4 regions of the Streptosporangium lutulentum genome follow, and region 3 is predicted to be linked to each of the others. Evidence: riboswitches for the same ligand, from Rfam matches in the RefSeq annotation. Region 3 holds a riboswitch; each other region holds the start of a gene.
The links. Region 3 has a riboswitch for cobalamin ahead of J2853_RS04290 (ribonucleoside-diphosphate reductase subunit alpha). Riboswitches for the same ligand answer to the same signal wherever they lie in the genome.
Positions count from the first base shown of each region.

Region 1: it holds a riboswitch for cobalamin, as region 3 does, so the genes downstream of both, J2853_RS17980 (CbtB domain-containing protein) here and J2853_RS04290 (ribonucleoside-diphosphate reductase subunit alpha) in region 3, are expected to answer to the same signal.
Region 2: it holds a riboswitch for cobalamin, as region 3 does, so the genes downstream of both, J2853_RS10070 (ABC transporter substrate-binding protein) here and J2853_RS04290 (ribonucleoside-diphosphate reductase subunit alpha) in region 3, are expected to answer to the same signal.
Region 4: it holds a riboswitch for cobalamin, as region 3 does, so the genes downstream of both, cobN (cobaltochelatase subunit CobN) here and J2853_RS04290 (ribonucleoside-diphosphate reductase subunit alpha) in region 3, are expected to answer to the same signal.

Region 1 is NZ_JAUSQU010000001.1:4,011,228-4,018,948, reverse strand. Features, by position in the region: gene arc (proteasome ATPase) at 1-1,653, shown strand, start outside; gene J2853_RS17990 (acyltransferase family protein) at 1,835-2,980, shown strand; gene dop (depupylase/deamidase Dop) at 3,067-4,581, shown strand; adenosylcobalamin (AdoCbl) riboswitch at 4,705-4,798, shown strand; gene J2853_RS17980 (CbtB domain-containing protein) at 4,842-5,036, shown strand; gene J2853_RS17975 (CbtA family protein) at 5,044-5,793, shown strand; gene J2853_RS17970 (histidine phosphatase family protein) at 5,790-6,353, shown strand; gene J2853_RS17965 (putative cobaltochelatase) at 6,350-7,721, shown strand, end outside.
Region 2 is NZ_JAUSQU010000001.1:2,364,663-2,372,383, forward strand. Features, by position in the region: gene J2853_RS10050 (phosphodiester glycosidase family protein) at 1-714, shown strand, start outside; gene J2853_RS10055 (LysR family transcriptional regulator) at 866-1,798, opposite strand; gene J2853_RS10060 (serine hydrolase domain-containing protein) at 1,951-3,339, shown strand; gene J2853_RS10065 (alpha/beta fold hydrolase) at 3,484-4,434, opposite strand; cobalamin riboswitch at 4,527-4,718, shown strand; gene J2853_RS10070 (ABC transporter substrate-binding protein) at 5,044-6,048, shown strand; gene J2853_RS10075 (FecCD family ABC transporter permease) at 6,054-7,127, shown strand; gene J2853_RS10080 (ABC transporter ATP-binding protein) at 7,124-7,721, shown strand, end outside.
Region 3 is NZ_JAUSQU010000001.1:998,259-1,005,979, forward strand. Features, by position in the region: gene J2853_RS04270 (peptidoglycan recognition protein family protein) at 1-1,352, opposite strand, end outside; gene J2853_RS04275 (hypothetical protein) at 1,506-1,781, shown strand; gene glmS (glutamine--fructose-6-phosphate transaminase (isomerizing)) at 1,793-3,613, shown strand; gene J2853_RS04285 (Bug family tripartite tricarboxylate transporter substrate binding protein) at 3,798-4,820, shown strand; cobalamin riboswitch at 4,826-5,027, shown strand; gene J2853_RS04290 (ribonucleoside-diphosphate reductase subunit alpha) at 5,151-7,367, shown strand; gene J2853_RS04295 (ribonucleotide-diphosphate reductase subunit beta) at 7,398-7,721, shown strand, end outside.
Region 4 is NZ_JAUSQU010000001.1:3,246,599-3,254,319, reverse strand. Features, by position in the region: gene J2853_RS14645 (precorrin-2 C(20)-methyltransferase) at 1-246, opposite strand, end outside; gene J2853_RS14640 (precorrin-8X methylmutase) at 243-869, opposite strand; gene cobG (precorrin-3B synthase) at 866-2,182, opposite strand; cobalamin riboswitch at 2,211-2,395, shown strand; gene cobN (cobaltochelatase subunit CobN) at 2,607-6,236, shown strand; gene J2853_RS14625 (anthrone oxygenase family protein) at 6,349-6,864, opposite strand; gene J2853_RS14620 (NAD(P)H-binding protein) at 6,985-7,721, opposite strand, start outside.

The DNA of each region.
Region 1 (7,721 bases), 3.0 Mb from region 3:
AAGCTGACGGAGTCTCCCCGGCAGGCCAGGATTCTTGAAGAGCGTCTCCATGACATACAGGCGAATCTCGCGGCCGTCACCGGCCAGAACGAGCGTCTGGTGGCCACCCTCAAGGAGGCCAGGGACCAGATCGTCGCCCTCAAGGAGGAAGTGGACCGGCTGGCGCAGCCGCCATCCGGGTTCGGTGTGTTCCTTGAAGCCAGAGAAGACGGCACGGTGGAGGTTTTCACCGGTGGCCGCAAACTCCGAGTGAACGTCAGCCCAGCGGTGGACGTCGACTCGCTGAAGCGTGGCCAGGAGGTCATGCTCAACGAGGCGCTCAACGTCGTCGAGGCCCTCGGGTTCGAGGAACTCGGCGAGATCGTGATGCTCAAGGAACTCCTTGAGGACGGCCAGCGCGCGCTGGTGATCTCGCACGCCGACGAGGAGCGGGTGGTGAAACTGGCCGACTCGCTGGTGGGCCAGCCGATCCGGGCCGGAGACTCGCTGCTTCTGGAGTCGCGCTCGGGCTACGTCTACGAGCGCATCCCCAAGTCGGAGGTCGAAGAGCTCGTCCTGGAGGAGGTGCCCGACATCTCCTACGAGGAGATCGGCGGCCTCATGCGGCAGATCGAGCAGATCCGGGACGCCATCGAGCTTCCCTACCTGCACGCCGACCTCTTCCGGGAGCACAAGCTTCGCCCGCCCAAGGGCGTGCTGCTGTACGGTCCGCCCGGTTGCGGCAAGACGCTCATCGCCAAGGCCGTCGCCAACTCCCTGGCCAAGCAGGTCGCGGAGAAGACCGGCCAGTCCGGCAAGAGCTTCTTCCTCAACATCAAGGGTCCGGAGCTTCTCAACAAGTACGTCGGTGAGACCGAGCGGCACATCCGCCTGGTCTTCCAGCGGGCTCGGGAGAAGGCCTCCGAGGGCACCCCGGTGATCGTGTTCTTCGACGAGATGGACTCGATCTTCCGGACCCGAGGCTCGGGCGTCTCCTCCGACGTCGAGAACACCATCGTCCCCCAGCTCCTGAGCGAGATCGACGGTGTCGAGGGGCTGGAGAACGTCATCGTCATCGGCGCCTCCAACCGCGAGGACATGATCGACCCGGCGATCCTGCGGCCCGGCCGCCTGGACGTCAAGATCAAGATTGAGCGGCCGGACGCCGAGGCGGCCAGGGACATCTTCTCGAAGTACCTCATCTCGGAGCTCCCGCTCCACCCCGAAGATCTCTCCGAACACGGCGACAGCCGTGAGGGGACCATCGCGGGCATGATCCAGCGGGTCGTCGAGCGGATGTACACCGAGAGCGAGGAGAACCGCTTCCTCGAGGTGACCTACGCCAACGGTGACAAGGAGGTCCTGTACTTCAAGGACTTCAACTCCGGCGCCATGATCCAGAACATCGTGGACCGCGGCAAGAAGATGGCGATCAAGCAGTTCCTCGAGACCGGGCAGAAGGGCCTGCGGATCCAGCATCTGCTGGCGGCCTGCGTGGACGAGTTCTCCGAGAACGAGGACCTGCCCAACACCACCAACCCCGACGACTGGGCCCGGATCTCCGGCAAGAAGGGCGAGCGGATCGTCTACATCCGCACCCTCGTGACGGGCAAGCAGGGCACCGAGGCCGGCCGTTCCATCGACACGGTGGCCAACACCGGTCAATACCTCTAGCAAGCGCGCCGGCGGCGCGGTCCCCTCGACGGAGGGGACCGCGCCGTCGGCGTTTTATGGCGTCGATTCCCTTTTCGCATCCGTCACGAAAGTACACAGAAGTGAACTGGCGCCACAGGGAACCCAACTGATCGAAATGCCGTCCAAGTGGCGTGCGTGAACACTTCGACCCGGCCTCCAGGTGACAGGCGCGGGGCCTCGCGGTGCGGCCGGGGGAAGCGGCCGTCTCACCGAACTCGACCTCCTGCGCTTCGTCGCCGCCATGGCGGTGCTCTCCTTCCACTACTTCATCGCCTTCGCCTCGGTGTGGGGGGATCGCCCGGCGAAGCTGTTCCCCGCGATCTCCACGCTGTCCGGGCTCGGCATCCTCGGCGTCGAGCTGTTCTTCATGATCAGTGGCTTCGTCATCCTGATGAGCATCTGGGGCCGCGGCCTCGGCGCGTTCGCCCTCTCCCGGCTGGTGCGGATCTTCCCCGCCTACTGGATCAGCGTCGGCGCCACCGCCGCCGTCTACGGCCTGACCGCCGCCACGGCCCTGGACCCCAAGCTCAGCCTCGGGGAGTACGGGGTCAACCTCACGCTCCTCCAGCGGGCCTTCGGCGTCTACGACGCCAACGGCGTCTACTGGTCGCTCTGGGTCGAGCTCCGCTTCTACGTGCTGATCTCGATCCTGATCCTCACCGGGGTGACGTTCAACCGCTGCCTGATCTTCATGGGCGTCTGGCTGCTGGCCGCGGGGTTCTTCGCGGGCAGCGACGACGCGTGGGTCGAGCTCGTGGTGATGCCCAAGTACGCGGCGTACTTCGTCGGCGGCATGGCCTTCTTCCTGATGACCAGGTACGGGCCCAAGCTGATCCTGTGGTGCGTCGCCGGGATCAGCGCGGGCCTGGCGGTCAGCGCGGCGCTCGACCGGGTCGAGGGGCGGATCGAGCTGGTCGGCTACGCCGCGATGCCCGTGCCCGGCTGGGCCGTCGCCGCCACCGTGATCGGCTTCTACGTGCTCATGGCGATGGTGGCGCTCGGCGGGCTGCGCCGGCTCCGCTGGCGGGGCCTGACCGTCCTGGGGGCGCTCACCTACCCCCTCTACCTCTTCCACGCCACGGCCGCCGTCCTGATCGTTCCGGCCCTGCGGGACACGCTGCCGCCCTGGCTGACCGCCGCGGTCACCGTGCTGGCCGCGATGGCCTTCTCCTACCTCGTGTACCGGGTGGCCGAACGCCCCGTCCAGGAGTTCGTGAAGGCCCGGCGGCGGGGAAGGCCCTCGCCGGCGCCCGTTCCGCCCGTCGTGGGGCCCCTCGTTGCGGGCGAAAAGGCCTCGGTGCCATAACTGTCCGACCACCGGGCATAGTGAAGGGTCTAGGGTCGGGAATACATACGGAGAAGAGAACAGTCCCGGATGAACAGAGGGTGCGCATGACGGTACGGCGGGTGATGGGCATCGAGACCGAATACGGCATCTCCGTGCCCGGACAGCCGGGGGCCAACGCGATGGTGACCTCCTCCCAAGTCGTGAACGCCTACCTGGCCGCCTCGACGGCCCGGGCGCGGCGCGCGCGCTGGGACTTCGAGGAGGAGAATCCTCTGCGAGACGCGCGAGGTTTCGACCTGGCCAGGGAGGTGGCCGACCAGAGCCAGCTCACGGATGAGGATCTGGGCCTGGCCAACGTGATCCTGACCAACGGCGCCCGGCTTTATGTGGACCATGCCCATCCCGAATACTCCACTCCCGAGTGCACCAACCCGCGAGCCGCGGTGATCTGGGACAAGGCGGGGGAGCGGGTCATGCACGACGCGGCGGTCCGCGCCTCGGCGGTGCCGGCCAACGCCCCGATCCAGCTTTACAAGAACAACACCGACAACAAGGGCGCCTCCTACGGTTGCCACGAGAACTACCTGATGCGGCGGGCCACGCCGTTCGCCGACATCGTCAGGCACCTGACGCCGTTCTTCGTCTCCCGGCAGGTCGTCACCGGCGCGGGCAAGGTCGGCATCGGCCAGGACTCACGCAGCGAGGGCTTCCAGATCAGCCAGCGCGCCGACTTCTTCGAGGTCGAGGTGGGCCTGGAGACCACGCTCAAGCGGCCGATCATCAACACCCGCGACGAGCCGCACGCCGATCCGGAGAAGTATCGCCGCCTGCACGTCATCATCGGTGACGCCAACATGTCGGAGATCTCTACTTACCTGAAGCTCGGATCCACCGCGCTGGTCCTCGCCATGATCGAGGACGGTTACTTCACCCGCGATCTCACCGTGGACAACCCGGTCCAGGCCCTGCGGGCGGTCTCCCACGACCCCACGCTCAAATACGAGATCCCGATGCGCGACGGCCGCAGGCTGACGGCCGTACAGCTCCAGATGGAGTATCTGGAGCTGGCGCGCAAGTATGCCGAGGAGCGCAGCGCCAACGGCGTGGACGAGCCCACCAAGGACGTCCTGGACCGCTGGGAGTCGGTCCTCACCCGTCTGGCCGAGGACCCGATGCAGCTCTCCAGGGAGCTGGACTGGGTCGCCAAGCTGGAACTGCTGGAGGGTTACCGCACCCGCGACAACCTTCCCTGGTCCCACTCGCGCCTGCAGCTCGTCGACCTCCAGTACTCCGACATCCGGCCCGACCGCGGTCTGTACAACCGGCTGGTCGCCCGGGGCCGGATGCAGCGGCTGGTCACCGAGGAAGAGGTCCAGCGGGCCATCGAGATCCCGCCCAGCGACACCCGCGCCTACTTCCGGGGGCGTTGCCTGAGCCAGTACAGCGAGTCGGTCGCCGCCGCCTCCTGGGACTCGGTGATCTTCGACATCCCCGGCCGCGAGTCGCTGCAGCGCGTTCCGACCCTGGAGCCGCTGCGCGGCACCAAGGCCCACGTGGGTGAGCTGTTCGACCGCTGCCGGACCGCCGCGGAGCTGGTGACGGCCCTCACCGGCGAGTAGTGATCCTCCGATCGTGCGGGGAGGCGGTCCCGATGGGATCGCCTCCCCGCACCGTCATGTCCGGATGGTCTTGATGTCTGGATTGACGGGGGATAGGTAACCGGGGTACGTTCCGGGGGATTTGTGGCGGTGCGAGGGAAATCCGGTGAAATACCGGTGCGGTCGCGCCACTGTAACCGGCACGTCAGTGCCGGAAGCCAGGTCACTCGACCGCCACCGACCTACGAAAAAGGGACGCGTCAATCCCGAAGGAGGTGGCCGTGAGCCAGATCTCGGCTCCGCACGCCAAGCCCATCCCGTTGTCCTCACTCACCTGGTGGCTGCTCGCCGTACCGGTGCTGCTGCTGCTCGCCTACCTGGTCACGTTCGACCAGGGAGCGGTCTCGCAGGCCGGGAACTACCTGCACGAGCTCATGCACGACGGGCGCCATCTGCTCGGCGTCCCGTGTCACTGAGCCGCATGTGATCACCAAACTCATCGTCCGGGGACTACTCGCCGGACTGCTCGCCGGGCTGTTCGCGGCAGCCTTCGCCTACGCCGTGGGCGAGCCGCGCATCGACCAGGCCATCGCGATCGAGGAGGCGGCCTCGGCCGCCGCCCCGGCGGCCGGATCCCACTCCCACGAGGCCGCCGAACCCGCGGCCCACTCCCACGACGAGGACGAGGCACTGGTCAGCAGGGACGGGCAGCGCTTCGGGCTCTTCCTCGCCCTGGCCCTGTACGGACTGGCCGTCGGGGGGCTGTTCGCCCTCGTCTACGCGTTCCTGCGCGGCCGGGCCGGGCCCCGCTCCGAACCGGTGCTCGCGGTGACCCTCGCGGCCGCCGCCTTCGGCGCCATCGTCCTCATCCCTTTCCTGAAATATCCCGCCAACCCACCTGCGGTCGGTGATCCCGAGACGATCAACCAGCGCACCGTGCTCTACCTGGTCGCGGTGCTCATCGGGATCCTCGCCGTCGCCGCGGGCGCCGCCGCCTACCGGTACGCCGCACAGCGTGAGCCCTGGCTGCGCTGGCTGTCGGCGGGGGCTTCGGTGCTGATCCCCGTGGCCGTGGCCTTGATCCTCCTTCCGGAGATCAACGAGGTGCCCGCGGGCTTCCCCGCCGATCTCCTGTGGAACTTCCGGATCGCGTCCATCGGCACCCAGGCGGTGTTCTGGACCGGCATCGGCGCGCTGTTCGCCTTCGCCGCGCGCGGGCGCAGCACGGGGTGACGACCCCCTCGGGGGTCACCCGCTTGCTGTTCGTCTGTCACGCCTCCACCTCGGCGACGGCACGGGCCGCGTTCCCGGGTGACGAACCGCTCGACGAACGCGGCCTGCGCCGGGCCACCGGCCTGGCGCGGGAGTTCGGCCGCGGCTCGGCGGCCTGCCCCGCCGAGGTGCGCTGCGTCCAGACCGCCGCGGCGCTCGGCCTGCGGGCCGACCCCGACCCGCTGCTCGCCGACTGCGACTATGGTCGCTGGAGCGGCCGGACGCTCGGCGAGGTCGAGGCCGCCGAACCCGAGGCTCTCGCCTCCTGGCTCGGCGACCCCGCCGCGGCGCCCCACGGGGGAGAGTCGATCGCCGGCCTCCTCGGCAGGGTGGCGGGCTGGCTCGCCGGCCGCGCCCCCGGCAGGCTCGTCGCGATCACCCACCCCCCGGTCATCCGCGCCGCGGTCGTCCACGCCCTCGGGGCGCCCGCCGCGGCGTTCTGGCGGATCGACGTCGCGCCGCTGGCCCGCGTCGCGCTCACCGGCCGGGGCGGGCGCTGGCAGCTGAGCTACACCCCATGACAAAAGGCAAGGAGATCTCGAAGGTGCGTGAGTCCCGTTATCCCTTCACCGCGATCGTGGGATCGGAGGACCTGAAGCTCGCGCTGATCCTCAACGCCGTGTCCCCCCGCTCCGGCGGGGTGCTGGTCAGAGGGGAGAAGGGCACGGCCAAGTCCACGATCGTGCGGGCGCTGGCCGCGCTGCTGCCCCCCGTCGAGGTGGTGAGCGGCTGCCGCTTCTCCTGCGACCCCGCGACCCCGGACCCCGGCTGCCCCGACGGGCCGCACGAGGCCCGGGCGCACGCCGAGCCGCCCGCGGGTTCCGCGGCCGGTACCGTGCGGCCCGCCCGCCTGGTGGAGCTGCCGGTCGGCGCCTCCGAGGACCGCCTGGTCGGCTCCCTCGACATCGAACGGGCGCTCACCGAGGGCGTGAAGTCCTTCGAACCCGGCCTCCTGGCGGGCGCCCACCGGGGCGTCCTCTACGTGGACGAGGTCAACCTGCTCCACGACCACCTGGTCGACCTGCTGCTGGACGCCGCCGCGCTGGGCACGTGCTACGTCGAGCGCGAAGGCGTGTCGGTACGGCACGCGGCCCGGTTCCTGCTGGTGGGCACCATGAACCCCGAAGAGGGGGAGCTCCGGCCGCAACTCCTGGACCGTTTCGGGCTGACCGTGGAGGTCCGGGCGTCGCGGGAGGCGCCGGAGCGGGCGGAGGTGGTACGGCGGCGCCTGGCGTTCGAGGCCGACCCCGACGCCTTCGCCCAGAAGTGGGCCGGCGAGGAGCAGGACCTGGCGAGGCGGATCGCCGAGGCCCGGGCCCGGCTGCCCCGGGTGGTGCTGCCCGACTCCGCGCTGTTGCAGATCGCCACGGTCTGCGCGGCGTTCGAGGTGGACGGGCTCCGCGCCGACCTGGTCACCGCGAGTGCGGCGATCGCCCACGCCGCCTGGCAGGGCCGTACCGTCGTCACCGCCGACGACGTGCGCGAGGCCGCCAGGCTCGCCCTTCCGCACCGCCGGCGCCGTGACCCCTTCGACGCCCCCGGCCTGGACGAGTCCAAGCTGGAGGACCTCCTGAACCGGATTCCCGACGACCCGGCCGCCGTGGGCCCCGAGGACCCGGATCCGGACGACCCGGGTCCGGAGGGTCCGGGCGGCGCGGGCCCCGACGATCAGGGGCCGGACGGTTCGGGCGGCGGCGCCGACTCCACCGACTCCACCGACTCCACCGACTCCACCGCCTCCGCGACCCCGGACGTCCCGGGACCCGCAGCCCCGGACCCCGGAGCGCCGGGCGCCCCGCCCCCCACCACCCCGCCCTCCGGCGCCCAGCCCTCCGCCGGCCCCGGGCCGGAGGCCGGTCCCGGAGGCCGCGAGCAGACCTTCGACGCCG
Region 2 (7,721 bases), 1.4 Mb from region 3:
GACAAGTCGGTGCAGAACGTCCTGGTGTTCGCCCACCACCCGGTGGACGACCCCGCCGAGACGAAGTCCAGTCAGCTCGGCGACCGCGACGAGGCCGCGCTCATCGAGAACATGCTCACCGACTTCCGCGACTCCACGGGCAAGGGCGCCGCGATGTTCGGATCCCACGCTCAGATCGCCGACGTCCACCGCGTCGAGGGCGTCCCGTACACGGTGCTGCCGTCGTCGGGCAAGGACCCGTACGGCACGCCGGACCGCGGCGGTTTCACCGGATGGGTCGACTGGTCCGTCGACTCGCGGCGGAACGCGGACCAGCAGTGGCTCGAGGCCGAGGTGCGCGCCTTCGCGCAGTCCGTCACGCTCGACACCCCGGACTCGCTTGAGGTGGACAGGACGGCGCGGCTCTCGGGCAGCATCGTGCAGCCGCAAGGGGTGTCGACGGGCACACGGGTGGTGCCGCTGCGGTACCCGATGTCGGTCGACTGGAGCGGCTCGTCCACCCTGGCGATCGGCAGCGGGAAGGCGGCCGTCGACGAGGCCCGCCGCAAGGGCAAGGTCGCGATCCTCGACCCGCGGACCCGGACGCTCACCGCGCTGCACCGTGGCTCGGTGACCGTGTCGGTGACGAACGACTCGATGCGGGCCTACACCGACGACAGCTCGCTCGCGCCGATCACGACCTCGAAGACCATCCGGGTCGGCGGCAGAAGGTGACCGACCCCGGCACGCAGCCGCCGCGGACCGACTCCCGGGCGGTCTGACACGCGAGGCGGCCTGGCTGAGGGCGAGCACACGTGTGCTCGCCCTCGGCGCTGCCCGGCCGGCTGCCGCGTCGTTCCGCCGGCCGCGGGCCGTGGTCTTCTTGTCACCCCGCCGGCTCGAAGGGACCGGCCGGAGCGGGGAGACCGGGCGACGGGCGGCCGGCGACCTCAAGGACGGTCTGCACGAACGCCTGGAGCTTGACGGTCTCGGCGGTGGTCAGCCAGAGGAGCCCGTACTCCATGGGCGGCGCGTCGCTGAAGGAGACGTAGGCGATGTCCGGGCGGGAGTAGTAATCGGCGGCGCGGGCCGAGGTGGGGCAGACGCCCTTGCCGGCGGCGACCAGCGAGAGGACCTCCTGCCAGGCGACGGTCTCGGGACCCTGCGGGATGGGTTTTCCGCTCGGGGTGGACGAGGGGAGATGGAAGTCCATCCAGTACCGGGGCGGACCGGAGATCGTGATCAGCGGGGAGTCCGCGAGATCCTCCAGTGACACCGTCTCTCGTCCGGCGAACGGATGGCCGGCGGCGACAACGAGCGCGCGTGGTTCGGAGAACACGACGGGACCGGTGGTGATGTCGGGCTCGTGGGCCGGGAGCTCGGTGAGCTGGAGGTCGAGTTCGCGTGCTCGCAGGAGTCCGAAGCGGTTGTGGAGCGGTATCTCCTGGATGATGACTTCGCAGTCGGGGTTGCGGGTCTGGAACAGGTCGGCGGCTGTGACGATGAGACCGCCGCACCACGCCGCGGAGAAGCCGACCCGCAACGTACCGGTGAGGCCGTGCCCGGCCGCGGCCGCTCTGGCGATCGCCTCCTGGATCTGCCGGTAGGCGGGGGCCAGGTCGTCGCGGAGCTGCCGTCCGACCGAGGTGAGCCTCACCTGGCGGCTGGTGCGCTCGAACAGCTCGGCGCCGACGGCGCGTTCCTGTTTCTTGATCGCTTGACTGACCCGCGCCACCGACACGTGGAGTCGTTCGGCGGTCTGGCCGAAGTGCAGTTCTTCGGCCAGGGTCAAGAAAATCTCGATGTCCCGTAATTCCATGTCGCCCCGATCCGTGAACTCCTGTGTTAACGAACCGTTGCGGGATCCGCCGTTGTTCCCGCTCTGGCCAGGGCGAATGATTGATCATGTCGCCGGCGCCCAGCGCGGCGACGACAGATCACCACCCCGATCGACACTCCAGAGAGCATGGCATGCTGAAGAACGAGAACCGGATCGACCTGGACCACTGGCAGACGCGGCTGGACCGGCTGCGCGCCACCCACCACGTCCCAGGCGCGTCCCTGGCCGTTCTGGTGGACGGCCGGATCCACGAGTTGGCCAGCGGGGTGCTGCACCGGGGGACCGGGGTGGAGGTGACGACCGACTCGATCTTCCAGTCCGGGTCGATCGCCAAGGTCTACACCGCCACGCTGATCATGCAGCTGGTCGACTCCGGCGAACTGGATCTGGACGCGCCGGTGACCGAGGTGCTTCCGGAGTTCGCCACCGCCGACCCGGCGGCGACCGAGCAGATCACCGTCCGCCGGCTGCTCTCCCACACCAGCGGGCTGACCTGTGACTTCAATCACGACACCGGACGCGGCGACGACTGCCTGGCCAAATACGTCGAGGCCGCCAAGGGCGTCGCGCTGGACTGCCGGCCAGGGACGGGCACCTCCTACTCCAGCGTCGGGTACAACGTGCTGGGCCGCGTCGTCGAGGTGGTCACCGGCCAGGTCTGGGACCAGGCGCTGAAGGACCGGCTGCTGGTCCCGCTGGGGCTGGAGCACTCGATGACGCTGCCCGAGGAGGCGCTGCGGTTCCGGGTGGCGATGGGGCACCTGGGCGAGCCCGGAGCCGACCCAGACCCGGCCCCGGCCTGGGACATGATGCCGCGTTCGGCCGGCCCCTACGGCCGGGTCCTGACCACCGCCGCCGACGTCGTTCGGCTGGCCCGGATGCACCTGGCCGGCGGCCTCGCTCCGGACGGCACCCGCGTGCTGTCGGCCGGTTCGGTCGCGGCGATGCAGCGCCGCGAGGTCGACAGCCCCGACAAGTGGACCGTCAGCGCCGACGGCTGGGGGCTGGGCTGGAGCCTCTACGACTGGGACGGCGTCGCCGGCTACGGCCACGACGGGTCGTCGGTGAGCCAGCACGGCTACCTGCGCGTCGTGCCGCACGCGGACGTGGCCGTCGTGCTGCTCGCCAACGGCGGCGGGACCCGCGAACTGTACGATGCGCTGTTCCGGGAACTCCTCGCCGAACTGGCCGGTGTGACCATGCCCGAGGCCTTCGGCCCGCCCGCCGAGCCGCCCGCCGTGGACGTCACCCCCTACCTGGGCACCTACCGTCGCGAAGGCGTCGAGATCACCATCACCCAGGACGAGGACGGCACCGCGCACCTGCGGTACGAGTTCGTCGACGGGATGAAGGACCTGTCCCCGCCGCTGGAGGCCGTCCTGATCCCGGTCACCGACACCGTCTTCGCCGCGACCGGCTCGGCCTTCGGCGTGGACGCCCTGCCCGTGGTGTTCGCCACGCTCGCCGACGGCACCCGGTGCTGTTACGCCGCCATGCGCGCCGCACCCAAGATCGCATAGAGCCGCCCCGCACCGCTTCGACCCGATCTCCGCCGTGATGCGGCGACCGGGTCGAAGCCCATCTCACCGCCCTGGACCGAGTTGAAGCCCGACTCGCCGCCCTGGGCCACCTCTTCAGCCGGCTCGGGCTCGACCCCGCCGTCGTCAAACGCGACGGCGCTCCCCGACCCGCTCCCCGCGCTCTGGACGCTCGCCATCCGGCGGCCGGGCGTGGGGAAAGGGATCTCCCCGGTGTGACATCAGGAAAGGCACGAGCACGTCCAGGAGCGCTTCGGGATTGTCCTCCTGCACGCTGTGTCCCGCGTCCATCTCGCATCCCCTGACATCGGTCGCCCAGGTCCGCCAGGGAGCGACCGGGTCGCCGTCGTACAGTTCCGGCAGGTCGTCGTGCCTGCCCCAGACCACGAGCACCGGACAGGCGATCTTCTTTCCTGCGGCCTTGTCGGCGGCGTCGTCGCGCCGATCCACGGTGAGTCCCGCGCGGTAGTCCTCGCACATGGCGTGGACGGTCTGGGGGTCGCGTCGCGCGGCGCGGTAGTCCTCCAGCGCCTCGTCCGCCACGCGGTCGGACCTGTCGGCGTACCACGCGTCCGGATCTTGATTGATCACACGTTCCGCCGGGTTCTTCGTCTGCCCGAGGAAGAACCAGTGCCACCACAGTCGCGCGAAGGTCTCCCCGGCGCGATCGAGCACCTCGCCGATCGGGGGGCCGCCGATGTTCACGAAAGCCCGCACCGACTCCGGATGGTCCATCGTCAACCGGAAGGCGACGTACGACCCGCGATCGTGCCCGACGACCGCGAACTCGTGATGGCCCAAAGCGTGCATGAGAGCCACGACGTCGTCCGCCATCGCGCGCTTCGACATCTGTGCGTGCTCCGGCTCATCCGCTGGAACGGTCGAGCGGCCGTAGCCGCGTAGGTCGGGGCAGACGACGGTGAAGTGCTCGGCGAGCGCGGGAGCCACCTTGTGCCAGGTCGCGTGAGTGTGCGGATGGCCATGCAGGAGCACCACCGCCGGACCTGAGCCGCCGTGGCGCACGCGCAGCGTCACCGGCCCGACGTCGATGTGGTCGAAAGCGAAGTCGTCGAACATCCGGCGCGGCTTCCCTCGTCCGATCACCCCAAACGTGAGGCCGTGATGACATGGTCGGACGCATTCCGTCACGTAAACGCCGTCTTTGTCTCTGATGGTGGGTGTGCGACCATGGTCGGTGAAGGCGACGGCGGAACGAGGAATCCGGTGTGAATCCGGTGCGGTCCCGCCACTGTGATCGGCGAGCGGATCCCGAACAAGCCACTGCCCGCGTGCGGGTGGGAAGGCCGGGACGAGCATCGACCCGAGAGCCAGGAGACTCACGCGGTCGCCTCCTCACGATATGGGGCGGATCTCCCCAAGAGAGGACGGTGCGCGGCATGCCGGGTTTCGGGCTGCCCGCCGTACGGGACTCCTCTGGCGATCCGGCTCCTCGCCCGCCGCGGTCGCTGTCGAGGAATGGCGGCCGCGGCCCGTTTTCAGGAGACCATCAATGGGTTTTCCCCGCTCACGGGGCGAAGCGGTGTCCGTCGCCCTCTACGGGTCCAACGACACCCGAGTACGCTCCGTCCCCCCTGCGCCGCTCGGAATCCCGGCGGTCGAGCCGTCCTCTGCTTCTTCATCCCACCGCGCTCCTCGGGTGCCGCTCGTGAGCGAAAGGATCCGGCCATGACGGCCCGGCGCGCGCGCCCGCTCCTCCTGCTCCTCGTGTCGGCCCTGCTGATGACCGGCTGCGGGAACACCGGAGCCACCGGGGCCACCACAGAGCGCGGTCCCTCGGCCGCGAACCCGCCTGTCGCGGGCTTCCCCGTCACCGTGGTCAACTGCGGGGTGAGCACCACCTACCGGCGGCCGCCGCAGCGGGCGGTGACGCTCAACCAGCACGCCACCGAGGTCATGCTCGCCCTCGGGCTGGAGAAGTCGATGGTCGCGACGGCCTATCTCGACGACCGGATCCTGCCCGAGTACGAAACCGTCTACCGGGCGATCAAGGTGCTCGCCAAGGAGTACCCCTCCTACGAGTCGCTGCTGTCGGTCGAACCCGACTTCGTGTACGGCGGGTTCAACAGCGCCTTCGACGAGAAGGAGGGACGTGGCCGTGCCGTCCTGGCCGAGGCCGGAATCGACTCCCACGTCAACATCGAAGGCTGCCCGACCGGCCCGGTGACCATGGTCCAGGTCGAGGAGGAGATCCGGACGATCGGGAAGATCTTCGGCGTGGCCGATCGCGCCGAGCGGCAGATCGCCGCGATGCGCGGAGTGCTGGATCGCGTCAAGGAGAAGATCGGCGGAATCGACCCGGTCAAGGTGTTCGTCTACGACAGCGGCGACAAGACGGCCTTCACCGCGGGAGGCGCCGGCATCGGCAACGAGATGATCGAACTGGCGGGCGGGACGAACCTGTTCGCCGACCTTCCCAAGGCCTTCGGGGACGTCTCGTTCGAGCAGGTGGCCGAGCGGGCGCCCGAGGTGATCGTCATCTACGACTACGGCGACGAGTCCGCGGAGGACAAGAAGAGGTTCCTGCTCTCCAATCCCGCGCTCAAGGACGTGCCCGCGATCAAAAACCAGCGTTTCGCGGTGCTGCCGCTGTCGTCCACGGTGCTGGGCGTGCGGGTGCCCGCCGGCGTGGAATCGCTGGCCCGCCAGCTGCACGCGGACCGCTTCGCGTGATCGAGATCGCCGAATCCCGGCCGGCGGCGACCACGACCGAGGCCGCCGCCGGTCGGGCACGCGTGCCGTACGCGCTGGTCTTGACGCTGCTCGGCATCGCCGTGGTGGTGACCGCCACGGCCGGGATCGCGATCGGCTCGGTCCGCCTGCCGTTCGGCGAGGTGTGGGGCATCCTGCTGCACCGGATCTTTCCCGCGCTGGTCGAGCCCACCTGGACGCCGGTCAGGGAGACGATCGTGATGGACGTCCGGGTTCCCCGGGTCCTGCTGTGCGGCGTCGTCGGCGCGGGCTTGTCGGTGTGCGGGATGGCCCTGCAAGCCCTGGTGCGCAACCCGCTGGCCGACCCGATGCTGCTCGGGGTGTCATCGGGGGCGACCGTCGGCGCCGTGCTCGTCATGGTGCTCAACGTCTCGCTGCTCGGCGCCTTCTCCCTGCCCCTGGCCGCCTTCGGCGGCGCTTTGGCGGCACTGCTGCTGGTCTACTTCCTGGCCAGTGCCAAAGGGCGGATGACCACCATGCGGCTGGTGCTGTCCGGGGTCGCCACGGGCGAGGTGCTCTCGGCCGTCGCCAGCTACCTCATCATCACCTCCGGCGACCCGCGCAAAGCCGAATCGGCGCTGCGCTGGATGCTGGGCGGCCTGGCCGGCACCACCTGGGACCTGCTGTGGATCCCCGCCGGGGCGGTCCTTGCCGGCACCGCGGTGCTGCTGGGTGTGTCCCGCCCGCTCAACCTGCTGCTGGCGGGGGAGGAGGCGGCCGCGGCCCTGGGCCTGAACGTTCACCGCTTCCGCGCCGCGCTGTTCGTGCTCATCGCCCTGATGATCGGCGCGATCGTCGCCGTCAGCGGCTCGATCGGGTTCGTGGGGCTGATGATGCCGCACGTGGTGCGTCTGCTGGTCGGCGCCGACCACCGGCGCGCACTGCCGGCGGTCGCCCTGCTGGGCGCGGCCTTCCTGATCGCCGCCGACCTCGCCGCGCGCAGCGTGACCGCCCCGGAGGAGATCCCGATCGGCATCCTGACCGCCCTGGTCGGGGGTCCCTTCTTTCTGTGGCTGATGCGGCGTAAGGCGGCCCGATGACCCCGGTGGGCGAACCCGCGGCGCTGCGGGTCGAAGGGGTCAGCGTCGTCATCGCGGGCCGGGCCCTGGTGCGGGACGTCTCGCTGCACGTCGTCCCCGGCGAGGTCGTCGCGCTCGTCGGACCCAACGGGGCAGGCAAGTCCACCCTGCTGCGCACGTTCTACCGGGCGCTGCGCCCGACCTCGGGGCGGGTGCTGCTGGACGGTGAGGACGTCTGGGGCATGACCGGCAAGTGGCTGGCTCGGCGACTGGCCGCCGTCCTGCAGGAGGCACCCGGCGAGTTCGAGCTGACCGTGTACGACGTGGTGGCCATGGGCCGCACTCCCTACAAGCGGATGTTCCAAGGGGATGACACCGGCGACCGGCACATCATCATGAGCGCACTGGAGGATCTGGACATCGCCGGCCTCGCCCGGGCCCCGTTCGACAGGTTGTCCGGGGGAGAGAAGCAGCGCGCCCTGATCGCCCGCGCGCTGGCGCAGCGGACCGGGACGATGGTGCTGGACGAGCCGACCAACCACCTCGACCTGCGCCATCAGCTCGACACCCTTCAGCTGGTCCGGCGGCTCGGGGTGACCGCCGTCGTCGCGCTGC
Region 3 (7,721 bases):
GCGACCTTCAGCGGGCTGCCGAGTAGGTCGAAGTAGTGGCTCCAGTTCCAGTACGGGCCCGGATCCTCGTGCATGCCGCTCACGGTCTCCGGGGTGGTGCCCGGCACGTTGTCGTGCCCGATGATGTGCGTGCGGTCCAAGGGGATGCCGTATTTTTTCGCGAGATAGCGGACCAGCTTGGCGGAGGAGAGATACATCGCCTCGGTGTACCAGGCGCCGCCCTTGGCCAGGTAGCCCTCGTGCTCCAGGCCGATGGAGCGGGAGTTGACGTACCAGTTTCCCGCGTGCCAGCCGATGTCGCTGCCCCGCAGGTGCTGGGCGATGTGGCCGTCGCCGGAGCGCAGGGTGAAGTGCCAGCTCAGGTAGTTGGGGTCCTTGGCGAGGCGGGTCATGGCGTTGTAGGTGGTCTCGCCGTCGTGGATGACGATGTAGTCGATCTGACGGGTCTTGTCGTAGCGGTCGTGGTTGCCGTATCCGCCTCCCTTGAGCTGCTTGTAGGCGGCGGGGATCCACTCGCAGGAGACGGTCGCGGGGCAGTCGGGCGCGGAGGCGGTCACGCCGCGGCGCTGGGCGGTCCGGCCGGGCGTCGGCGGTCGTCGCGGGGACAGGCCCGGGATCGCGGGCAGGACCACCTGCTCGCCGTCGTCGGTCACGCGCGCCGCACCGGAGCGGATCGTCGCGTAGACCGCGTCGGCGAAGGATCTGGCGGCCTCCGTGTTCGCCGCCTCCCTGTCCGCCGGCCTCTCGCCCGGCCCGTCCGCACCGTCCGCCATGGCGGAGGGGGAGCCGGAGTAGCGGGCCGCCGCGCCGTACCAGTCCGCGGGGTCGGGGCTCGGCTTCCCGCCGGTGCGCCGCTGGTAGTCGGCGAGCAGTGCGGCGCCGCCACGGATGTTGGCGGCGGGGTCCTTCCGCAGCAGGGCGGGGGCGATCCCCGTCAGCTTCGCCGCGCGGTGCAGGGTGTCCTCCGGCGGAGCCGCGGTGGTGTCCGGGATCGTGAGGGGGTGCGGCCGGGTCTCGTCGCCGCGCGGGTCCTCCCCGCCGCCGTAGTGATGGTGGTGCCCGGGTTCGAGACCGGCGTCGACCAGGTGCATGGGGCCGTAGCCCGCGGAGACGCTGGGTAACCCGTCGTTGCCGTCCCACCGCGACTCCATGTAGGAGACCGCGAGCAGCACGCTTTCCGGCACGCCGTACGTCCGGGCGGCCTGGGCGAAAGCCGCCTGCCTGCCACCGGGCGCGCTCTCTCCGGGGAGGGCGAAGGTCTCCTGCGGCCCGGCCGGTGCCGCCTCTCCCGGAAAGGCTTGGATCAGCATGGAGAGGGCGACAAGGACCGGTATCCCCGACAGACGGCTCATGGTGGTTCCTCCCGACCGAATGACTACCCAGAGTTAAATAACACTACCGAATGTCACTGATGAGAGGAGGCCTGAGACAATACGGCGGTTTCTTGCCCGAAATCGGGCAGGAAACTTGGTAGGTGGCCAAGGTGATGCGTAGGGTCCTGCTCTGTGTCCACGACATGGCATCCGCATGAGGATCTGATCACCCACCTGGCCCGGACGAGCGCGCTCGGCCCCGGGGAGGCGGCGCGGGTCGTCGCGGACGTGCTGGCTTACTTCTCCGAACCTGCCGAGGAGTTCGTCCGGAGACGTCACGCGGAGCTCAAGGCAAAAGGGCTGATCAACGAAGAGATCTTCCCTCGGGTGGCCATCGAGCTGACGGCTCGCCGTGTCGCGGCACCCGAACTCTCCCTGCGCCAACTGCGCCGGATCGTCTACGGGTAAGGAGCGGCTAGATGTGCGGAATCGTGGCTTATGTAGGGGCGAAGGATGCGGCGCCGATTCTGCTGGAGGGGCTGCAGCGCCTTGAATACCGGGGCTACGACTCGGCCGGCGTGGTGGTCTCCAACAAGGGCCTGAAGATGCGCAAGGTCAAGGGGCGGGTGGCCGACCTGGCGGCCGTCGTGCCCGCGCGGTTCAAGGGCGGCCTGGGCATCGGCCACACCCGCTGGGCCACCCACGGCGCGCCCAGCGACGTCAACGCCCACCCGCATCTGTCCACCGACGAGCGCATCGCCGTCGTGCACAACGGCATCATCGAGAACGCCGACGAACTGCGCGCCAAGCTTGAGGCCGACGGCGCGGTCTTCCTGTCGGAGACCGACACCGAGGTGCTGTCGCACCTGATCGCCCGTACCGTCCAGGACGTCGACTCGCTGGAGGAGGCGGTCCGGACGGCGCTCAAGCGGGTCGTCGGCACCTACGGCATCGCGGTGATCGACGCGCAGCGGCCCGGCGAGGTGGTCGTGGCCCGCAACGGCAGCCCGATCGTGCTGGGCATCGGCGAGAAGGAGATGTTCGCCGCCTCCGACGTGGCCGCGCTCGTCCGCTACACCCGCCAGGTGGTCCACCTGGAGGACGGCGAGATCGCCGTGCTCAAGGCCGACGGGTTCCACACCTTCGCCAGCGACGCGCGGGAGACGGCCAAGCAGCCGCTGACCGTCGACTGGGAGGACGGCCACTACGACACCGGGGGCTACGAGCACTACCTCCTCAAGGAGATCTCCGAGCAGCCCGACACCGTCGCCAGGACGCTGCGCGGGCGTCTCGACGACCGCTTCCACATCGCGCACCTCGGCGGCCTCAACATGGACGCGCGGGAGACCCGGTCCTTCCGCCGCGTGAAGATCATCGGCTGTGGTTCGGCCTACTACTCGGGCCAGATCGGCGCGCAGCTCATCGAGGAGCTGGCGCGGATCCCGGCCGACGCCGAACCGGCCAGCGAGTTCCGCTACCGCAGCCCGGTCGTGGAGGCCGACACCCTCTACGTGGCGATCAGCCAGTCGGGGGAGACCTACGACACCCTCGCCGCCGTCCAGGAGCTCAAGCGCAAGGGCGGGCGGGTGCTCGGCATCGTCAACACCGTCGGCAGCGCCATCGCCCGGGAGTGCGACGGAGGCGTCTACCTGCACGCGGGTCCCGAGGTCTCGGTGGCGAGCACGAAGGCGTTCACCTCGACCGCCGTGGCCTTCGCCCTGCTCGCGCTGCACCTGGGCCGCGTTCGCGACCTGTCCCCGGCCGACGGCCGGCGCGTCTGCGAGGGCCTGCGCAGGCTGCCCGACCAGATCAAGGAGATCCTCACGCTGGAGTCCCAGATCAGGGAGCTGGCGGAGAAGTACGCCACCTCGCCGAGCATGATGTTCGTGGGCCGGGTCCGGGGTTATCCGGTGGCCCGCGAGGGCGCGCAGAAGCTCAAGGAGATCTCCTACGTGCACGCCGAGGCCTACCCGGCCAGCGAGCTCAAGCACGGCCCGCTGGCGTTGATCGGCCCTGACATGCCGACCGTCGCGATCGTCCCCGACGACGAGCTGCTGGACAAGAACCTCACCACACTGGGTGAGATCCGCGCGCGCGGCGGGCGGGTGCTCATGGTCGGGCACCGTACGGCCGACACCAAGCTGGCCGACGACTGCATCGTGGTGCCCAAGAACGAGACCGAGCTGGACCCGATCCTGCTGTCGATCCCGCTCCAGCTCTTCGCCTACCACGCCGCCGTCGCCCTGGGCCGGGACGTGGACAAGCCGCGCAACCTGGCCAAGAGCGTCACGGTGGAGTGACCTGGGCGCCGACCTTCCCGGAGCCTCCGGGACTTGGCCTTCCCGGCCCCTTCCCCGGGCTCCCCGCCGCGTGTTCACCGCGCCGGGGAGCCCCTCCCGGCCGAGACGACACCCCCCAACATGTGACAGAGAGTGACATGAGAGTAACCTGAAGTATAGGGGGATCTTGGGGGAAGGGCCGCTTATGCGCCGTCGGGGGTTTTTTGCGTTCGCCGCGGGGATCATGGTCGCCGCGGGGTGCGGTTCGACGAGGAACTCCGGCGCGTCCACGGTCGGCAGGCTGTCCATCATCGCGCCCACGGCCCACGGGCAGGGCTGGGATCTGGCCGCCCGCACGCTGGCCGCCGTCATGATCGACGCGAAGCTGGCGAGGACCGTCGGAGTGAGCAACCATCCGGGCGGTCTGGACGCCGCCACGATGAACACGTTCGCCGCCGACCACGGCCCGTTCATGAGTGAAGGCAAGCTGCTCCTCACGGGGATGCCGATGGTGGCCGGGGCGGAGATCACGAACGCCCCCTCCGTGGTGGACTCCACCACCCCCCTCGCCCGCCTGATCGGCGACTGGGCGGCCCTGGTCGTCCCCGCGAACTCCCCCCTGCGCACCTTCGAGGACTTCGTCGAGGTGCTCCGCCGCGATCCGGCGGGGCTGGTGGTGGGCGGCCGGTTCACGGGAGGTTCCGACCACGTGCTCTACGGCATGATCGGCAAGTGTCTCGGGGTGGACGCCCGGCTGCTGGAATACAGCGGGTATCCCGGTTGGGCCGAGTCGGTCGAGGCACTCAACGACGGCCGGGTGGCCGCGCTCCTGGGGTCGGCCCGCTCCTTCAAGGAGGAGATCGCCGCGCGCCGCCTGCGACCCCTGGTGGTCTCCTCCGGCCAGCGGATCGACGGGATCGACGCGCCGACGCTCCTGGAGCTGGAAGTCCGGCTGGAGTACAGCGACTGGTGCGGCCTGCTCGGCCCCCGGGGCATGCGCCCCGAGGACAGGGACGAGGCCGTCGCCCTGTGCGACAGGCTGGACGACACGCCGCGCTGGCAGGAGGTGTGCGCGGCCAACGGCTGGAACCGGGTGTATCTGAGCGGCGAGGATTTCCGCCAGTGGCTCGTCACCGAGACCGGACGCACCCGCGGGGTTCTCTACGACCTGGGGCTGCTCAGGTCCTCAAGCACAAGGTGTAGGGGTGGTTGCGTCAAGCGCCACTAGATGTAGGATCCTCACTCGTTGCTGGTTCGCCCTTCCGGGGGCGAGGCAAGAGGGAACCCGGTGAGACTCCGGGGCTGCCCCGCAGCGGTGAACGGGAACGACAACCGTCATGAGAGCACTGGGCGCACCTTGCCTGGGAAGCGACGGTCGGTAGGCGTGAGCAAGGCGCCCGTGAGTCCGAAAACCTGCCGGCGACCATGAAAACTGTCCAGGGCCTCGAGGGAGGGCTCGCGGAACGAGGCGGTCCGGCATGCCCGGAACCGCTCTCAGACGCGTGCGCCCTTCCGGCGGGAGCCAACGGGGGAATTACGAGCACGCGAGGGGTAAAACGTGACACAGACCTTGGTCGACGCCACCAAGGAGACCGGGAACGACCAGGTCGACCGCCGGTTGGCGATCGACGAGGCCGCCGCCCGGGTGATCACTGATCCGGCGAACTCCAAGATCGCCGCCGGGATGCTGGCCGAGCTGATCGCCGACGAGGCCGCCGGGCACGGGGTCCGGACCTTCTCCGAGTCCATCGCCGCGACGCACGCGGCCGGGCTCATCCAGGACGAGCTGGCCCGGTTCGTGGCCGCCAACGCCACGGCGCTGGACGCGCTGGTCGCACCGGACGCCGACGGGCGCTTCGAGTACTTCGGGCTGCGCACGGTGTACGACCGCTACCTGCTGCGCCACCCGGAGACCCGCAAGGTCCTGGAGCGGCCCCAGCACTTCTTCCTCCGGGTGGCCTGCGGCCTGTCGGAGACCGTCGACGAGGCCGCCGAGCTGTACGCGCTCATGACGACCCTGTCCTACCTGCCGAGCTCGCCCACGCTGTTCAACTCCGGCTCGCGCAGGCCCCAGCTCTCCTCCTGCTTCCTGCTCGACTCTCCCCGGGACGACCTGGAGGCCATCTACGAGCGCTACGGGCAGGTCGCGCGACTGTCCAAGTACGCCGGGGGGATCGGGATCGCCTGGACGCGGGTCCGCTCGCGCGGCTCGCTGATCCGGGGCACCAACGGTCACTCCAACGGCATCGTGCCGTGGCTGCGCACGCTGGACTCCAGCGTCGCCGCGGTCAACCAGGGCGGTCGTCGCAAGGGCGCGGCCTGCGTCTACCTGGAGTCCTGGCACGCCGACGTCGAGGAGTTCCTCGAACTGCGGGACAGCACCGGCGAGGAGGCCCGCCGTACGCACAACCTGAACCTGGCGAACTGGATCCCCGACGAGTTCATGCGCAGGGTCGAGGCCGACGGCGTCTGGTCGCTGTTCGACCCCAAGGAGGTCCCGCACCTCACCGACCTGTACGGCGCCGCGTTCGAGGAGGCCTACCGGGCCGCCGAGGCCGAGGGCCGGTTCGTCAAGCAGATCCCGGCCCGCTCGCTGTACGGCCGGATGATGCGCACTCTCGCCCAGACGGGCAACGGCTGGATGACCTTCAAGGACGCGGCCAACCGGACCTCCAACCAGACGGCCCGCCCCGAGAACGTCATCCACCTCTCGAACCTCTGCACCGAGATCCTCGAGGTCACCAACGACGCCGAGACCGCCGTCTGCAACCTCGGCTCGATCAACCTCGCCGCCCACCTCACCGGCGAGGGAGTCGACTGGGTACGGCTGCGCGCGACCGTCCGCACCGCCGTGCGGTTCCTGGACCGGACCATCGACCTGGGCTTCTACCCGACGCCCGAGGCGAGGACGGCCAACGAGAAGTGGCGCCCGATCGGGCTGGGCGTGATGGGCCTGGCCGACGTGCTGTTCGCGCTGCGGCTGCCGTTCGACTCGCCGCAGGCGCTGGAGCTGTCCACCCGGATCTCCGAGGAGATCGCCCTCGCCGCCTACGGCACGTCCGCGGACCTGGCCGTCGAGCGGGGCCGCCACCCCTCCTACGACGAGACCAGGGCCGCCGGCGGCGTGCTCCACCCCGACCACTACGACGCCGCGCGATCGGCGGAGTGGACGGCGATCAGGGAGAGGATCGCGACGACCGGCCTGCGCAACTCGCTGATGATCGCGATCGCGCCCACCGCCACCATCGCCTCCATCGCGGGCTGCTACGAGTGCATCGAGCCCCAGGTCTCCAACGTCTTCAAGCGCGAGACCCTGTCGGGGGAGTTCCTCCAGGTCAACCGCTACCTGGTCCGCGACCTGCAGGCCCGCGGCCTGTGGACCCCGCAGATCCGTGACGCGATCAAGCGTGCCGACGGCTCCGTCCAGGACATCCCCGAGATCCCCGCCGACCTCAAGGTGCTCTACCGGACCGCCTGGGAGCTGCCGCAGAAGGCGCTGATCGACCTGGCCGCCGCGCGCACGCCGTACATCGACCAGTCGCAGTCGCTGAACCTCTTCATGGCCACGCCGACCATCGGCAAGCTCTCCTCGATGTACGCCTACGCATGGAAGTCCGGTCTCAAGACCACCTACTACCTGCGCTCGCGCCCGGCCACCCGGATCTCGCAGGCCACCGTGCAGGCGCCCGCGGCCCAGGCGGCGCAGACCGTGCTCGACCCCGAGGCCGTCGCGTGCTCCCTGGAGAACCCCGAGTACTGCGACGCCTGCCAGTAGGCATTTTTTTTCAGGAAAGGCTTTGCCCTGATGTTGCTCGACCCTGGAATGGACCTCACGCTGCGGCCCATGCGGTACCCGGAGTTCTACGAGCGCTACCGGGCCGCGATCCGCAACACCTGGACCGTGGAGGAGGTGGACCTCACCTCCGACCTGGCCGACCTGGCCAGGATGACGCCCGAGGAACGTCACCTGATCAACCGCCTCGTCGCGTTCTTCGCGACCGGTGACTCGATCGTGGCCAACAACCTCGTGCTGAACCTCTACCAGCACGTCAACGCCCCCGAGGCGCGCCTGTATCTCAGCAGGCAGCTGTTCGAGGAGGCCGTGCACGTCCAGTTCTACCTGACCCTC
Region 4 (7,721 bases), 2.2 Mb from region 3:
CCCCTGGTAGCCGCCGGGGTGGTCGGTGGTCTCGGTGGTGAGGGGGTAGATGAGGGCTTCCTCGATCTGGCCGTCCCGCAGGTACGGCGCGGCCACCGACCGGGCGATGCTCCGGCCGTGCCGGGCGCTGTGGAACGCGATCACGTCCGCCTCGCCGATGAGGCGGGCGGCCTTGACGGTCACCAGTTCGGGATCCCCGGGGCCGAGTCCCACACCCCAGAGCCGTCCGGTCAGCATGTCGCTCATTCGTCCTCGCTCGCTATCGCGTTGACCGCGGCGGCGGTCATCGCACTTCCGCCCCGGCGGCCGTGCACGACCAGGTACTCCAGGCCGGCCCCGTGTTCCGCGAGGGCCTGTTTGGACTCGGCGGCGCCGATGAAGCCGACCGGTATCCCGAGGACGGCGGCCGGTCGCCCGGCGCCCTCCTCGACCATCTCCAGCAGCCGGAACAGCGCGGTGGGCGCGTTGCCGATCGCGACCACGGAGCCCTCCAGCCGCTCCCGCCACAGCTCCATGGCGGCCGCGCTGCGGGTGGTGCCCAGCCGTTCGGCGAGTTCCGGCACGCGGAGGTCGCCCAGCGTGCAGATCACCTCGTTGTCGGCGGGAAGGCGGCGCCGGGTCACCCCCGAGGAGACCATCGTCGCGTCGCACAGCACCGGGGCGCCCGCCCGCAGGGCCTCGCGCGCCGACGCCACGACACCTGGAGACCATCCGAGGTCGGTGACCAGGTCGACCATCCCGCAGGAGTGGATCATGCGGACCGCCACCTGGGCGACGTCCGCGGGCATGCCGCTCAGGTCCGCCTCGGCGCGGATGGTGGCGAAGGAACGGCGGTAGATCTCGGCGCCGTCACGGACGTAGTCGATCACAGTTCCCCTCTGGCGGCCGTCATCGCGGCCGCGGTCTCTTCGATGTCCGCACAGGCTAGGCTCCGGCCGTCCAGGTCCAGGCGGTACCCGTCGCCGGTGGCGACCACGTCCGCGACTCGTCCCCTGGGGCGACCGCAGCGCCTCTCGCAGCCCGCCCAGTGCACGGGGAGCGTACCGGAATCAGCCGGTTCGTTCCGTACCGAGGTGATGGCGAGGGTCGCGTCGGCCCGCACGTCCGCCAGCGACTTGGCGCAGCCGGGACGGCCGGTGCAGGCGGTGACGCCGATCCACGGTGAGGCGGGGTCGGTGACCAGACCGGCCTCCGCCAGCCGGGCGGCCGTCCCGGCGACCTCCTTCCGGTCCAGCCGGGGCAGGACCATGCCCCGCCACGGGGTGAGCCGCAGCTCTCCGCAGGACGCCAGGCCGGCGAGCAGTTCGGCCTGGGCGGAGGTCAGCCGTCCCAGCGGCACCGCGACCCCGAGGGCGACCCGCCGGTCGGCGGACGCGCGCGGTCGTTCGACGACGCCCACCGGCCCGAGCCCGACGGGGCGAAGCCGCAGGGGGGCGGCGGACGCGGCGGTCCCGGCGGCCCGTGCGGGGTCATGGCCGGGGAGCGGCGGGTACTCGCCGGAGCGGGCGCGCATCCGGGCGGCGACCCGTGCGGGGCCGTCCTCCAGCTCGCCGATCCGCCAGGCGGTGATCTGCTGGGCGGCCAGTTCCGCGAGGAACTCCTCGGCGGCGGTGAGCAGGGCCCGCACCGCCGCGTCCAGCAGGACGCGCAGGCCGCCGTCGACGCCCGCGAGGACCACCGCGGCCTCGTCGGGGCCGGTCGGCAGGATCGTGGCGTCGGCGCCGAGCCCGGCCACGTCGCCGCGGCCGTCGTCGAGCGCGAACATGAACCGTCCGGGAAGGGCGGCGAGGGCGGGCCGGGCGCACAGGTGCCGGTCCAGCTCGGAGATCAGCGGGCCGACGTCGGTGATCCCGCCGCCGTCGAGACCGGTCAGGGGGGAGGCGAGGACGTTGCGGATCCGCTCGTGGGTGGCCGAGGGCAGCAGGCCCGCGGCCGCCATGCGGGCCGCGAATCCACCTCCCTCGCCCAGGCCGCGCACCTGGACGTTGGCCCGGGAGGTCAGCTCGATGACACCGCTGCCGTACGTGGAGGCGGCTCCGGCGAGTTCCCGCAGCTGGGAGGTCGTCAACCGGCCTCCGGGAACGCGGACGCGCGCCAGGCCGCCGTCGGCGGCGGCGTGCACCTGGAGCGCCCCGGGACATGCGTCAAGTCGCGATCGTCCGGAAAAGTGTGCAATGACCACGCTCAGGATGTTAACGCCAGTTTCTTGCAAGGAAGGGGACTGCCGTAGTGTCATCATTGCGATGGCAAAAGGGAGGAAGCCGGTGTGAGTCCGGCGCGGTCCCGCCACTGTAACCGGGGAGCGAACCCCACCCAGGTCACTGTCCGACGACGGACGGGAAGGCCGGGGTGAGCACCGATCCGGGAGCCAGGAGACTCCAGCCGTCGTAGCCGACGACGACCCGGGGCGAGGACCCCGAGGGAGGAAGCCCTGTGCGCTTTTCGCCGTTCCCCCGCCACTTCGTGGCACCCCTGAGCCGTACCGTCCCGCCTTCGCCGTTCCGCCACCCTGTGGCATCCCCTGGGCGTACCGCCCCGTTCTCGCCGTTCCGCCACCCTGTGGCATCCCCGGGCCGTACCGTCCCGCTTTCCCTGGAGTGTGGCGCGTGATCCTCCTGCTTTCGACCTCCGACACCGACCTGCTCAGCGCCCGCGCGAGCGGCGCCGACTACCGGCTGGGCAACCCCGCCCGGCTCTCCGCCGAGGACCTCCCGCCCCTGCTGGAGGGCGTCGACGCGGTGGTGGTCCGCCTGCTGGGCGGGCGCCGGGCCTGGGAGGAGGGACTGGACGCCCTGCTCGCCGGGCCCCGGCCCGTCGTCGTGCTCGGCGGCGAGCGGGCGCCCGACGCCGAGCTGATGGAGCTGTCCACCGTGCCCGGCGGGGTCTGCGCGGAGGCGCACGCCTACCTGGCCCACGGCGGGCCCGCCAACCTCGTCGAACTCCACCGGTTCCTGTCCGACACCCTGCTGCTCACCGGGCACGGGTTCGCCGCGCCCGCCCCCACCCCGAGCTGGGGCGTGCTGGAGCGCGAGAGCCGTCGCCAGGACGGGCCGGTCGTCGGGGTGCTCTACTACCGGGCCCACCACGTCGCCGGCAACACCGCCTTCGTCGAGGCCCTCTGCGCGGCGATCGAGGACGCGGGCGGCCGGGCGCTGCCCGTCTACTGCGCCTCCCTGCGCACCGCCGAGCCCGGCCTGCTGGAGGCGCTGCGCACGGTGGACGCCCTGGTGGTGACCGTGCTCGCCGCGGGCGGGACCCGGCCGGCGACCGCGTCGGCCGGCGGGGACGACGAGTCCTGGGACGTCGGCGCGCTCGCCGACCTGGACGTGCCCATCCTGCAGGGACTCTGCCTGACCGGCAGCCGGGCGTCCTGGACCGACAGCGACGACGGCCTGTCGCCGCTGGACGCGGCCACCCAGGTCGCGATCCCCGAGTTCGACGGGCGGATCATCACGGTGCCGTTCTCCTTCAAGGAGATCGACGAGGACGGGCTGACCGTCTACGTGGCCGACCCCGAACGGGCCTCACGCGTGGCGGGCATCGCGGTGCGGCACGCCGTACTGCGGCACGTCCCCGCCGGGGAGCGGAAGCTCGTGCTGATGCTGTCGGCCTACCCCACCAAGCACTCCCGGATCGGCAACGCCGTCGGCCTGGACACCCCCGCCAGCCTGGTGCGGCTGCTGGCCGTGCTGCGCGAACGTGGCTACGACATCGGCGCCGAGGGCGAACTGCCGGGCGTGACCGAGCAGGACGGCGACGCGCTGATCCACGCGCTGATCGCCGCGGGCGGGCAGGACGCGGACTGGCTCACCGAGGAGCAGCTCGCGGGCAACCCGGTGCGCATCGCGGCGAGCCGCTACGCCGAGTGGTACGCCACCCTGCCCGAAGACCTGCGTACCCGGATGGAGGAGCACTGGGGCCCGGCGCCCGGCGAGCTGTTCGTGGACAGGTCACAGGACCCGGAGGGTGAGATCGTGCTGGCCGCGCTGCGCGCCGGCAACGTCGTGGTCATGGTGCAGCCCCCGCGCGGGTTCGGCGAGAACCCCATCGCGATCTACCACGACCCCGACCTGCCGCCCAGCCACCACTACCTGGCCGCCTACCGCTGGCTGGCCGACGGCTTCGGCGCCCACGCCGTGGTCCACGTGGGCAAGCACGGCAACCTGGAGTGGCTGCCCGGCAAGTCCAACGGGATGTCCGCCTCCTGCGGCCCCGACGCCGCGCTCGGCGACCTGCCGCTGATCTATCCGTTCCTGGTCAACGACCCCGGCGAGGGCACCCAGGCCAAGCGGCGCGCCCACGCCACCCTGGTGGACCACCTCGTCCCGCCGATGGCCCGCGCCGACACCTACGGCGACATGGCCCGGCTGGAGCAGCTCCTCGACGAGCACGCCTCCATCGCGGCGATGGACCCGGCGAAGCTCCCGGCGATCCGCGCCCAGATCTGGACCCTCATCCAGGCCGCCAAACTCGACCACGACCTGGGTCTCGCCGACCGCCCGCACGACGCGGAGTTCGACGACTTCCTGCTGCACGTCGACGGCTGGCTGTGCGAGGTCAAGGACGTCCAGATCCGCGACGGCCTGCACGTGCTGGGCCTCGCCCCCGAGGGCGAGACGCGGATCGACCTGGTGCTGGCGATGCTCCGCGCCCGCCAGATGTGGGCCGGCAGCGAGGCCCTTCCCGGCCTGCGCGAGGCCCTCGGCCTGGCCGAGGACGGCACGGCGGGGCGGATCGGCACGGACGAGGCCGAGACGCTGGCCCGCGCGCTGGTCGAGGCCATGGAACACCGGGCCTGGGAGCCGTCCGCCGTCGCCGACGTCACCGCCGCCGTCCTGTCCCTCGACACCGTCGCGGGTGTCATGGGGGGCACCGTGGTGGACACCGGGCAGGTGGAGCGGATCCTGCGGTTCGCCGCGACGGAGATCGTGCCCAGGCTGGCGCGGACCACCGACGAGATCGACGCGATCCTGCACGCCCTCGACGGCGGCTACGTGCCGGCGGGACCGAGCGGCTCGCCGCTGCGCGGGCTGATCAACGTGCTCCCCACCGGCCGCAACTTCTACTCCGTCGACCCCAAGGCGGTGCCGAGCAGGCTGGCCTGGGAGACCGGCCAGGCGATGGCGGACTCCCTGCTGGAGCGCTACCGGAACGACACCGGCGACTGGCCGCGTTCGGTCGGGCTGTCGGTGTGGGGGACCAGCGCCATGCGCACCGCCGGGGACGACGTGGCCGAGGTGCTGGCCCTGCTCGGCGTGCGCCCGGTGTGGGACGAGGCCTCACGGCGGGTGACCGGGCTGGAGCCGATCCCGGCCGGGGAGCTCGGCCGCCCGCGCGTGGACGTCACGGTCAGGATCAGCGGGTTCTTCCGCGACGCGTTCCCGCACGTCGTGGCGATGCTGGACGACGCGGTACGGCTGGCCGCCGCCCAGGAGGAGCCCGAGGAGCACAACTACGTCCGGGCGCACGTGCTCGCCGACCTGGAGGGGCACGGCGACGAACGCAGGGCCACCATGCGGATCTTCGGATCCCGTCCGGGAGCCTACGGCGCCGGGCTGCTACCGCTGATCGACAGCCGCAACTGGCGCGACGACACCGACCTCGCCGAGGTCTACGCGGTGTGGGGCGGCTTCGCCTACGGCCGCGGCGTCGACGGCGTCCCGGCCAGGCAGGACATGGAGACGGCCTACCGCCGGATCGCGGTGGCGGCCAAGAACGTCGACACCCGCGAGCACGACATCGCCGACTCCGACGACTACTTCCAGTACCACGGCGGAATGATCGCCACCGTCCGCGCGCTCACCGGCAAGGCCCCCGCCGCCTACATCGGTGACAGCACCCGGCCGGACGCCGTCCGCACCCGGACGCTCTCGGAGGAGACCTCCAGGATCTTCCGCGCCCGGGTGGTCAACCCCCGCTGGCTGACCGCCATGCGCAAGCACGGCTACAAGGGCGCCTTCGAACTCGCCGCCACGGTCGACTACCTGTTCGGCTACGACGCCACCACCGGGGTGGTCGCCGACTGGATGTACGACAAACTGGCCGAGACCTACGTGCTCGACCCGGAGAACCAGGCCTTCCTCGCCACGTCCAACCCCTGGGCGCTGCACGGCATCGCCGAACGGCTGCTGGAGGCGGCCGGCCGGGGCATGTGGGAGCACCCCGACCCCGACATCCTGCGCGACCTCCAGGAGGTCTACCTCAAGTCCGAGGGAGACCTCGAAGACGGAGCCTGACCGGCGCGGGGCGCCGAATGGTCCACTCGGCGCCCCGGCGGCGCCCCTTCGACTCCTCGCCCGCCGCCCCGCCCCCGGTTGGGAGCGGCGCGCGAGGAGTCGAAGGGGCGGGTCACGCTCCGCCCGAGGTCGTGATGCGCCCGTACAGCACGAGGGCCCAGGTGAGGCAGCCGAACGCGGCCGTGGACGTCACCGTGCGGGCGACGTTCCAGTAGACCCACGTCGACTCGAACCGCTCGCGCACCGCCGCGAGATCGGCGATCCGGCCGGGTTCCCCGGCGGCGTCGAGCGCGTTGTTGAGCGGCACGTTGACGACGGCGGTGATGACGAGCGTCGCCCCGTACATGACGGCCGCGGCCACGATCCAGGGCAGCAGGGACCGCCCGTCCTCGCGGAGATGGAGCACCGCGGCCAGGATGATCAGCACCAGCGAGCCGATGAAGCACAGGAAGAACCAGCCGTTGAGGATCGCCGTGTTGATCCCCTGCATCGCGTCGACGAAGGTCCGGTCCTCCGCCCGGCCCAGACCGAGCATGACGGAGCAGGAATAGGCGTAGAAGAGACCCGCCACGAGCCCCACGGTCATCGTGGCCGCGATCAGCACCACGGGCCGGAAAAACCCCAACATCTCAACCTCCATGATGTGAATCAAATCCTTCAGCACGACATCGCACGCGTTTCCCACGGAGATTCTGGGCTTACGAGCAGCCGCGGGAAAACGGAGTTCGTGCGCGCGGCCGCCGGCGTCCTACCGGCCGCCCCAGACACCGGTGGCGGCGGCGTCCCGCGCGTAGTCGGTGAAATCCCGGGGCTCCCGTCCCAGGGCGCGCCGGACGCCGTCCGTCAGGTAGGCGTTGCGGCCGTCCAGGACCCTGGCGAACAGGTCGAGCAGCGGCGTCGCGTACTCGGCCGGCACGCCGTGCTCCGCCAGCGCGGCCGCGTACTGCTCGAAGGAGACCGGCACGTACTCGACCTCCCGCCCGGACGCCTTGGCGATCTCGCCGGCCGCGTCCGCGAAGGTCAGCAGCCGGGGGCCGGTCAGTTCGTAGAGCTGCCCCGCGTGCCCGTCCTCCGTCAGCGCCGCGACCGCGACGTCCGCGATGTCCTCCACGTCGATGAACGGCTCCGCCACGTCCCCGGCGGGGAACGCGACCACGCCGCCGAGCACCGGTTCCAGCAGGTAGTCCTCGCTGAAGTTCTGGCAGAACCAGCTCGACCGCAGGATCGTCCACTCGGCGCCGGAGCCCCGCACCGTCCGCTCGCAGGCCAGGGCCTCCTCCTCGCCCCTGCCGGACAGGAGCACCAGCCGCCGCACACCGCTCTCGACCGCCAGCGCGGTGAACGAACGGACCGTGGCGACGGCGCCGGGGAACGCCAGGTCCGGCTGGTACGACAGGTAGACCGCGTCGACGTCCTTCAGCACGGGCGCCCAGGTGGCCTGGTCCTCCCAGTCGAACGGCGGCTCGCCCGAGCGGGAACCGGCCC